One region of the Micromonospora sp. bgisy143 genome, then DNA from elsewhere that is predicted to be linked to it. Evidence: riboswitches for the same ligand, from Rfam matches in the RefSeq annotation. Region 1 holds a riboswitch; the other holds the start of a gene.
The links. Region 1 has a riboswitch for cyclic di-AMP ahead of AC3EN4_RS01710 (coiled-coil domain-containing protein). Riboswitches for the same ligand answer to the same signal wherever they lie in the genome.

Region 2: it holds a riboswitch for cyclic di-AMP, as region 1 does, so the genes downstream of both, AC3EN4_RS12665 (C40 family peptidase) here and AC3EN4_RS01710 (coiled-coil domain-containing protein) in region 1, are expected to answer to the same signal.

The regions. Positions count from the first base shown of each region.
Region 1 covers NZ_JBYIRN010000001.1:357,471-362,393, reverse strand. The annotation lists gene AC3EN4_RS01715 (carbonic anhydrase) at 25-726, shown strand; gene AC3EN4_RS01710 (coiled-coil domain-containing protein) at 782-1,801, opposite strand; cyclic di-AMP (ydaO/yuaA leader) riboswitch at 1,806-1,936, opposite strand; gene AC3EN4_RS01705 (YibE/F family protein) at 2,103-3,461, opposite strand; gene AC3EN4_RS01700 (copper-translocating P-type ATPase) at 3,774-4,923, shown strand, end outside.
Region 2 covers NZ_JBYIRN010000008.1:80,405-85,327, reverse strand. The annotation lists gene AC3EN4_RS12670 (N-acetylmuramoyl-L-alanine amidase) at 1-1,841, opposite strand, end outside; cyclic di-AMP (ydaO/yuaA leader) riboswitch at 2,078-2,213, shown strand; gene AC3EN4_RS12665 (C40 family peptidase) at 2,289-3,266, shown strand; gene dcd (dCTP deaminase) at 3,326-3,904, opposite strand; gene AC3EN4_RS12655 (pyridoxamine 5'-phosphate oxidase family protein) at 3,982-4,530, shown strand; gene AC3EN4_RS12650 (zinc metalloprotease) at 4,606-4,923, opposite strand, start outside.

The sequences.
Region 1 (4,923 bases):
AACGCGTGGAGACGAGGTGCGGGGATGAGCCGTTCCGGTACGCCTGGCGGACAGCCGGGCATGCAGCGGACCGTCGATCGAGCGTCGACCGAGCCGGCCCGAGCGTACGCCGAGCTGGTCGCCGGCAACCGTCGCTTCGTGGCCGGAGCGCCGCACCACCCCAACCAGGACGCCGGCCACCGGGCCGCCGTGGCGGACGGGCAGCACCCCTTCGCGGTGATCGTCGGCTGCTCCGACTCCCGCCTGGCCGCCGAGATCATTTTCGACCGAGGGCTGGGTGACCTCTTCGTCGTCCGTACGGCCGGGCACACCACCGGGTCGGAGGTGCTGGGCAGCGTGGAGTACGCGGTGGCCGTCCTCGGTACGCCGCTGGTGGTGGTGCTCGGGCACGACTCCTGCGGCGCCGTGCAGGCGGCCCGCGAGGCGGCGGCCACCGGCATCGCGCCCCCGGGGCACCTCCCGGCGGTCGTCGACGCGGTGCTGCCCAGCCTGCGGCGAGCCACGGCCGAGGGCGTGGACGACATCGACGGGATCGTCGACATCCACATCGCGCAGACCGTCGAGACGCTGCTCGCGCAGTCGCCCGTGTTGGCCGACGCGGTGGCGCAGGAGCGGTGCGCGGTGGTGGGGATGTCGTACCGGCTCGCCGCCGGAGTGGTGCGACCGGTGACTCCGGTACCGGCCGGCGACGCCTCGGACGACCCGGCGGCGACCACCGCCGCCTGACGCGTCGAGGGCCGCCCCGCCGGACGCGGGACGGCCCTCGCTCTGCGGGCGTCGATCAGAGCAACGACATGTGTACGTGGTCGGTGTGGTTGGACGGCCCGCTGTACGACTTCCAGCCGGTCGCCGGGAACCAGATCTGCCGGTTCCAGATCACGTAGTAGATACCGAGCCGGTCGGCGTTGCGGATGAGGAACGCGGCGACGTTGTTGCCGTACATCCGGGTGTCGTTGTTGTGCCACGGGCTGAAGCCGCTCTTCTGCAGCGACCAGTCACAGGCGCGGCCCTTCGGGTGCTCGTACGGTCCACCGTTGCGGTGGCAGCCCACGAACCGGTTGAAGCCGGCCCGCTTGACCTCCTTGTACGCGTGCAGCGTGCGCGGCGTGACGCAGCCGGAGGTGGTCGGGTCGTCCTCGCTGCACGACTGGGGCTTCCAGTCGCCGTCGGCGGTGCGCCCCGGGCCGATCCGGGCGACCGGCGAGGTGGCGTCCACCAGGCCGCCGGTGAAACCCTGACCGCCGACCAGCGCGAGTGACTTCTCCGCGTCGCGCTTGTCCTTCGCCATCAGCGCGGTCTGCTTCTGCTGCTCGCGTACCTCGGCGTCGAGCGCCAGCTTGGCCTGCTCGGCGCGGGCCTTCACCGCGTTGACCTCGGCGAGCTTCTTCCCGTTGACCATGTTCATCTCGTCGAGCGCCGCCGCCCGCTGGACGAACGAGTCCGGGGCGTCGCTCTCCAGCAGCATGGCCATCGCGCCGATCCGACCGGTCCGGTACGACTGGGCGGCGATCTGCGCGACCTGCGGCTCCAGCGCGGCCAGGTCGGCCTTGGCCCGCTCGACCTCCACCGCCAGTTCGAGCTGCCGCTTCTTCGACTTGTCCAACTTGGACTTGGCCGCCACGTAGTCCCGGTTGGTCTGCTCGATCACGTCGGTGATCAGCTTGGGCTCGTCGGCCTCCTCGTGCCCGGACGGCGTGGGGGTCGTCGGGGCGGCGTGGGCCGGGAGGGGCCCGGCGAACACGGTCAGCGCAGCGAGCACGGCCACCACGGGCGTCAACCAGCGGCGTAGGGGTGCCGTCACAATCTTCCCTTCCGTCGACCGCCGACCGGGTTAGCTGACGGGTTCGGGGCGGAAGTGGCCCCTACCGCTGTCGCGGATTCACCCCACGTACCTGGGTCCCCGGCTCGCCGGTTGGCGATTGGGCGGTGGCACCGCAGGCGCCGCTGCGCGCCTTCGTCGGTGACCGGCAGCGAGGTTACCCGAGAGTCCACCGCCTGAGCTACGTCCTGATGCCGACTAAAAGCGTCATTTCGCCATGGCGTTGAGTGACCAGTGACGCGGTTCTCAGGGCGGGTGCCCGATCCGGTCACGCTGAGGAGTGTCACCATGCCGTATCCGTGCTCCTGTTCGGCTCTGGCCACCCAGTGGTGGCGGTGGATGGGTTTGCCTCCCGCTGCGGATCGGGCCCGTCGGCCCGACCCGCAGGCGGGGAACTGAGAGCGGCCAGCGCCTCCGCGCGGTCCGCGCGGGGGCGCGGCGCCGGGGCGTCCGCGTCGGTCGGGGTCGTCGATCCGGCCGCGGTCACCACCGCGGCCAGCCCGGTGGTGAGGGGTACGGCGGCGATCAGGCCGAGCGTGGCGACCGCGCTGCGGACGATCTCCTGGGCCAGGAACTCGCTGGTCAGGATCTGCCCGATGGGACGCGAGTCGGCGGTGAGCAGAAGCAGCAGCGGCAGTGACGCGCCCGCGTACGCCAGCACGATGGTGTTGACCGTGGAGGCGATGTGCGCCCGACCGACCCGGGTGGCCGCCCGGTAGAGCTGTCGCCGACCCAGCCCGGGGTTGGCGTTGGCCAGCTCGGTGACGGTGGCGGCCTGGGTGACGGTCACGTCGTCGAGTACCCCGAGTGAGCCGATGATGATCCCGGCGAGCAGCAGGCCGCGCAGGTCCACATCGGACTGGAACATCGAGAGCGTGGTGGCGTCCTCGCTGCCGAAGCCGGTGAGCTGGGTGGCGGCCGTGGCGATGGTCGCGAGCACGCCGGTGAGCACCAGGCTGCCCAGGGTGCCGAGAACCGCGACGGAGGTCTGCGCGGTCACCCCGTGCGTCAGGTAGAGCACCACGAACATGATCAGGGCCGCGCCGACCACGGCCACCAGCAGCGGGGACCGGCCGGCGCCGATGGCCGGCAACACGAAGGTGAGCAGGATGGCGAAGCTGGCGGCCAGACCGGCGAGCGCGGCGAGGCCCCGCCACCGGCCGAACGCGACGATCGCGGCGGCGAAGACCACCACGAGCCACACCAGCGGCGTCCCGCGCTGGTGCTCGGCGATGTTCCAGGTGCTGGTGGCGGGATCGGTCGGGTCGGACAGCTCGACCAGGACGACCTCGTCGCCCACCTCGACGCGCGGCGCTCCCGGCCCGGCGGGGACGGGCGTGCTCACCTGCCCGCCGGCGTTCGGACCGTCGTCGACGCGGACGTCCACGGTGCCGCACGGCCCGCTGGCCGCCCCGCCCTCGGGGCTGGCCGAGGGCGGGCACGGTTCGGTCACCACCCGGGTCACCGTGCCGTGGTAGCGCGGCACGTCCGTCGCACCGCCGCTCGTCGGTGCGCCGTCGCGCGGCCACAGCACCACGGCGGCGACGACGGTGGCCACGAAGAGCGGCACCACCGTCGCGACGAGGATCCGTCGTACCCGGGGCGGGGCGGGTCGAGCGGAATGGCTGTGGTCGGAACCCAATGCGAGACTCCCAACGATCCGGTGCGGGGTACGTGCCGGCGGGCCTAGCGGTTCAGCTTCGCCGGACGAACGCCGTGACGGGCGCGTCGGCTCGCCGCCTGACGACGCGGCGATCACGGAGGGTGACGAGGCGACCCGGTCGGTGCGGTACGGCGTCGCGCCGTGGCGGCGCCGTCGCCGGTCTCGGCGGCGGGATCCGGTGGGTCATCGCGGGACGATGCTAACCAGTGCGCCGGAGTGGCGCAGGTCGTGCCGGAGTGTCGCCGGAGTCGAACCGCTGACACCGCCCGGCCGGAGCGCGATGGTGGAGTCATGCCCGAGCCGCCCACCGACCACCGACAGCACGCCGGACAGGCCGAACACGCCGGGCACGACAAGCACGCGGGGCACGACCCGGCCATGTTCCGGCGTCGGTTCTGGGTCTGCCTGGTGCTCACCGTACCGGTGGTGCTGACGAGCCACCTGGTGGTGGACCGGCTCGGGCTCCGGCTGGACGTGCCCGTTCGCTCCTGGGTCGGGCCGTTGCTCGGTTCGGTGGTGTTCCTCTGGGGTGGCTGGCCGTTCCTGGTCGGCGCGGTACGTGAGATCCGGGACCGCGCCCCGGGCATGATGCTGCTGGTCGCGATGGCGATCACCGTGGCGTACGCCGCATCGCTGGCGACCAGCCTGGGCGCCTTCGACCTGGACTTCTGGTGGGAGCTGGCGGCGCTGGTCACCATCATGCTGCTCGGGCACTGGCAGGAGATGAGGGCCATCGGGCAGGCCCGGGGTGCGTTGGCGGCGCTCGCGGCGCTGCTGCCCGACCAGGCCGAGCGGGTGGCGGCGGCCGGGCAGGTCGAGCGCGTACCGCTCGACGGGCTGCGGGTCGACGACGTGGTGCTGGTCCGGCCCGGGGGCCGGGTGCCGGCCGACGGACGGATCGTCGACGGCGACGCGGAGCTGGACGAATCGATGATCACCGGCGAGTCGCGTCCGGTCGCCCGGTCGACGGGGGATCGGGTGGTGGCCGGCACCGTCGCGACCGATTCGGCGATCCGGGTGCGTGTCGAGGCGCTGGGCGACCAGACCGCGCTCGCGGGCATCCAGCGCATGGTCGCGCAGGCGCAGCGCTCCGGCGGACGCGCCCAACTGCTCGCCGACCGGTTCGCCGCCGCGCTCTTCTACGTGGCCACCGGTACCGCCGTGCTCACCCTGCTGGTCTGGACCGCGCTCGGTGAGCCCGACGAGGCGGTGGTGCGTACCGTCACCGTCCTGGTGATCGCCTGCCCGCACGCGCTCGGTCTGGCCATCCCGCTCGTCGTCGCGCTCTCCACGGCGCTGGCGGCGCGCAGCGGGATCCTGGTCAAGGACCGGCTCGCGTTGGAGCGCATGCGGACCGTCGACGCGGTGCTGTTCGACAAGACCGGCACGTTGACCCGGGGCGAGCACGCGGTCACCGACCTGGTGACGGCCCCCGGCGTGG
Region 2 (4,923 bases), on a different contig from region 1:
CAGTCGCCGGGCGAGGAGCCGTCGAAGGTGCTGGCCCGGTAGTACTCGCCGGGCAGCACCGCGCCGACCGCGTACCGCTGACCGGCGGCGAGGGTGTACTGCAACGGTGAGATCGCCTGGTAGGGCACGCCGGCCGGGTAGGCGGCCTGCTCCGGGTACGCCCGCCCGTACACCGGGATCGTGGTCCGGCCGGGCTTCGGGGTGACCACCATCCCGACGGTCCAGGTCGCGGTCGGGGCGGACGCCGGGTTGTGGAACCAGGCCCGCTGCCCGAGGTACCAGATGGCCGTCCAGTCACCCTGCCGACCGGCCAGCGCGTACGTCTGGCCGGCGGAGGCGCGGGCGCCGTGGTCCGACACGTCCATCGTGTTCGGGGTGCCGTCGGGGCGCAGCGCGATGTCGTTGACCAGCGGCGCGTCCGCCGACGGCGCGGTACGCAACACCACCGCCGACGAGCCGCGGGGCGCGCACGGTGTTCCCGGGGTGACGCACCCGGTGAACGCCGGCCGGTTGGTCGCGTAGTCGGGGTCGATCCGGACCAGCCCGGTGGCCGGGGTGCCGGTGTCGAGTCGGGGCGCGTGCAGCAGGTCGAAGTAGTGCGTCCAGTCCCAGTAGGGCCCCGGGTCCCAGTGCATCCCGCGCACCGTCGCCGCCGTGGTGCCGGGCACGTTGTCGTGGCCGATGATGTGCTGGCGGTCCAGTGGGATGCCCAGCCGCAGGGCGAGATGCCGGACGAGCTTCGCCGAGGTCCGGTACATCGCCTCCGTGTACCAGGTGCCCTGCGCGGCGAAGCCCTCGTGTTCCAGCCCGATCGACTTGGCGTTGACGTACCAGTTGCCGGCGTGCCAGGCGACGTCCTTGGTCCTGACGTGCTGGGCGATCTGTCCGTCCACCGACCGCAGCGAGTAGTGCCAACTCACGTAGGTCGGATCCTGAACGAGTTGCAGGGTGGTCGCCCAACTCGCCTCGGTGTCGTGGATGACGATGTACTCGATCTTCTGCCGGCCGGGTCGGTCGGAGAGGTCGTGGTTGCCGTAGTCGCCGTCGCCGAACGCCGCGTAGGGGGCGGGGATCCACTCACAGGACACCGTGCGGGGGCATTCCAGCCCGTCCGGACGGGCGAGTCGCCGCAGCCCGAGCCGGTCCAGCCAGGACCGTTCGGGGCGGACCGTCCGGGCCGGCAGCGTGACCCGCTGGCCGTCGTCGGTAACCCGCGTCTCGCCGGCGCCGATCGTGGTGAAGACCTCGTCGGCGAAGGCCGCCGCGGCATCGGCGCTGTCCGCGCCGGCGTAGCGGGCCACCGCGCCGTACCAGGTGGCCGGGTCGGTGCCGACGCCGACCGGGGCGCCGACCTCCCGTTGGTACGCGGACAGCAGCGCCGCCCCACCCCGGATGTTCGTCGTCGGGTCGGTGCGCAGCGCCTCGACGGTGGCGCCGGTCAACGCGGCGGCGGCGTCCAGCGTCTGTAGCGCGGCGGTGGGCGGCGCGTCGTCGGTGGCGGGCGCGGGCGTCAGAGCGCGACGGGAGTCGTCGCCGCGCGGGTCCTCTCCCGGAGCGTCGTGGTGGCCGCGCCGGGGTAGGGCGGCCACGTGACGGGCGTCGGTCAGGTGCATCGGGCCGTAGCCGCCGCTGGTGCTCGGGGTGCCGGCGTTGCTGTCCCACCGGGATTCCAGGTAGGAGACGCCGAGCAGCACGTCGAGCGGCACGCCGTACTCGGTCGCGGCGGCGGCGTACTGCTGCTGGCGGTCGGCGGCGGGTGCCGCGGCGGCCGGTCCGGCGGGTAGCGGTACGGTCGCTGTGGCGGTGAGCAGCGCGACGGCGAGCAGGGTCGGACGTTTCATCGAACCCCCTACATATGAACTGGTGTCGGTTGCGGTCACCTTCGCGCTGCGGGGGAGTCCGCGTCAATACCTTTCCATGTATCAAAATCAGCGGAAAGAAACCTTCACATCACCGCGATGGAACGCGCGATTCGGTACGGAGTGTCACGGCCGCACGGGTTGCGGATCGGTAACGGCCGTCTCTACTCTGGTCATTCGTCGGCCCGGTAGCAGGTCTGCCCACCCCGGGCGGTAACGGACCGACACCGCCGAGTCGCTCGCGAGCGAGCCGGGGACCCACGTTCCCCGGGGTGAATCCGCAGTTCCTGCGGTAGGGCGCCCACTTCCCGCCCGAACCCGTCAGCTAACCCGGTAGGCGGTCAGGAAGAAGGAGTACGGAACCCGGTGGCCTCCCATGCCCCGCGGCCGTCGTCCGGACGGTCGGCTCCGGCCGAACCGACGTCGACCGTGCCGCGTCCACGCTGGTCCCGCTTCACCACCGCCCTCGCCGCCCTGGTCGGCGTCGCCGTCGTCCTGACCGGCAGCGCCACGGCGGCCCACGCCGACCCGTCCGTCGCCGAGATCGAAAAGCAGATCGACGACGACTGGAACAAGCTCGAACCGATCATCGAGCGGCACAACGCCACCCGTACCGACCTGGCCCTCAAGCGCAAGCAGGCCGACGCCCTCGCCGCCCGTATCGCGCCGCTGGAGCGCCAGGTCGACGCCGCCATGGACAAGGTCAGCGCGCTGGCCGTGCGCGCCTACATGGGCGAGAACCTGTCGACCGTGAACACGATGCTCGGCAGCCGGTCGCCCAGCGAGGTCGTCGGTCAGCTCGAGATGCTCGACCGGTTCGCCCACAACCAGCAGGAGGACGTCCGTCAGGTCGCCGACCTGCGCAATGAGCTGGCCCGGCAGAAGGCGCCGCTGGACGAGATGGTGGCCCAGCTGACCCGCACCGAGGCCCAGTTGGCGGCGAAGAAGAAGCAGATCAACGAGGAGATCGACCGGCTGCAGAAGCTGCGCCTCAAGGTGTACGGCAACGGCGGCGGCGGTCCGCTGCGTCCGGCGCCCTGCCCGGCCAGCTACCCGGGTGGCGGTGCCGGTATCGCGGTCAAGTTCGCCTGCGCCCAGATCGGCAAGCCGTACGTGTGGGGCGCCGAGGGACCGAACTCGTACGACTGCTCCGGGCTGATGCTGGCCGCGTGGGCGAAGGCCGGTGTGTCGCTGCCGCACAACGCCGCCGCCCAGAGCCGGGTCACCAAGAACGTCAGCAAGAGCGACCTGCGCCCCGGTGACCTGGTCTTCTACTACAGCGACATCCACCACGTCGGGATGTACGTCGGCAACGGCTGGGTGGTGCACGCCTCCCAGGCCGGGGTGCCCGTCAAGATGAAGAAGGTCGACGACGGGCCCATTCACAGCTACGGCCGTCCCGGCTGACCGACGCGGGACACGGTCAGGGCCCGTCGCGATCCGCTCGCGGCGGGCCCTCGTCGTCCCTAGCGCGTCGGCCAGGCGCGCCAGTTCTGCCAGGAGCGACTCGGCGTCGGCCCCCGCTGACCCTGGTAACGCGACCCGTAGACCACCGAGCCGTACGGGTGCTCGGCCGGCGACGAGAGCCGGAAGATGCAGAGCTGGCCGATCTTCATGCCCGGCCAGAGGGTGATCGGCAGGTTCGCCACGTTGGACAGTTCCAGCGTGACGTGCCCGGAGAAGCCCGGGTCGATGAACCCGGCGGTGGAGTGGGTGAGCAGGCCGAGGCGGCCCAGCGAGCTCTTGCCCTCCAGCCGGCCGGCGAGCTGGTCGCCGAGCGAGATCACCTCCAGCGTCGAGGCGAGCACGAACTCCCCCGGGTGCAGCACGAACGGCTCACCGTCGGGCACCTCGACCACCGAGGTCAGATCGTCCTGCTGCATGGCCGGGTCGATGTGGGTGTAGAGGTGGTTGTTGAAGACCCGGAACAGCCGGTCGAGTCGTACGTCGATGCTGGAGGGTTGGACCAGGGTGGGCTCGAACGGCTCCAGGCCCAGCGTGCCGGCCTTGATCTCGGAGACCAGGTCACGGTCGGAGAGCAGCATCGGACCACCATAGCGAGGTGGGCGGTGACCAGCGTGTCGAGGTCGCTCCTCGTACATTTGTTCGATAGAATGCCCGCATGGCTTCCTGGTCCGATTTCGCCGCCGACGAGCCCCGCCTCGCCGACGGCATCCGCGTTCTCCTGCAGCAGTACGGGCCGGGCTTCGGCTACCTGGCCACGGTCCGTGCCGACGGTGGGCCCCGGGTCCATCCGGTCTCCCCGGTCATCACCGACGAGGGTCTGTTCTGCTTCATCATCGACTCGCCGAAGCGCCGCGACCTCGAACGCGACGGCCGTTACGCGCTGCACTCGTTCCCCCCGGAGGAGAGCGACGACGAGGCGTACGTGGCGGGCCACGCCTGGCCGGTCACCGATCCGGTCCGGGTGGCCCGGCTGGCGCAGAGCGCCCGGGCGGAGCCGCGGGTCGACTGGCGGTTGTTCGAGTTCACCGTCGACGTGGCGATGCTGACCCGCCGCGACCAGCACGGCTTGGGCATCGCGGTCGGGCGACCGGCCGTCCAGGTCTGGCTCGATCCGCACACCCCACCCGCGGCGACCGCGCCTCCGGCCGTACCGCAGACTCGCCCGACCCGTCGCAGCCGCGACGTCCAGTGCACGGCCGCCTGACCACGGCCCTGGGGAGAAAAACGCCGGTGCCGGCTCCGTCGTGACAGAGCCGGCACCTGGTGTACGCGAGGAGAGCTACGCCGCGCGGTACGCGTTCCACGCGGTCAGCATGCGGCTCGCCTGACCTGCGGTGAACTGGTACATGCACGAGTCGTAGGTGTAGTCCATGAAGTTGGTGATCGGGTCCAGGCCGGTCGCCGAGCAGGTGTTCCGCCCGGTCGGGCACTGGTACGCCGGGGACGCCTCGGCCGGGGTGTCGCTTACCTGGTCGCCGGAGCCGCCGCAACCGCCCTGGAAGGTGTGGTACAGGTTCAGCCAGTGGCCCACCTCGTGGGTGCCGGTGTCGCCCTGGTTGTAGTTGGTGGCCGTGCCACCCGGCAGCGACTCGCTCAG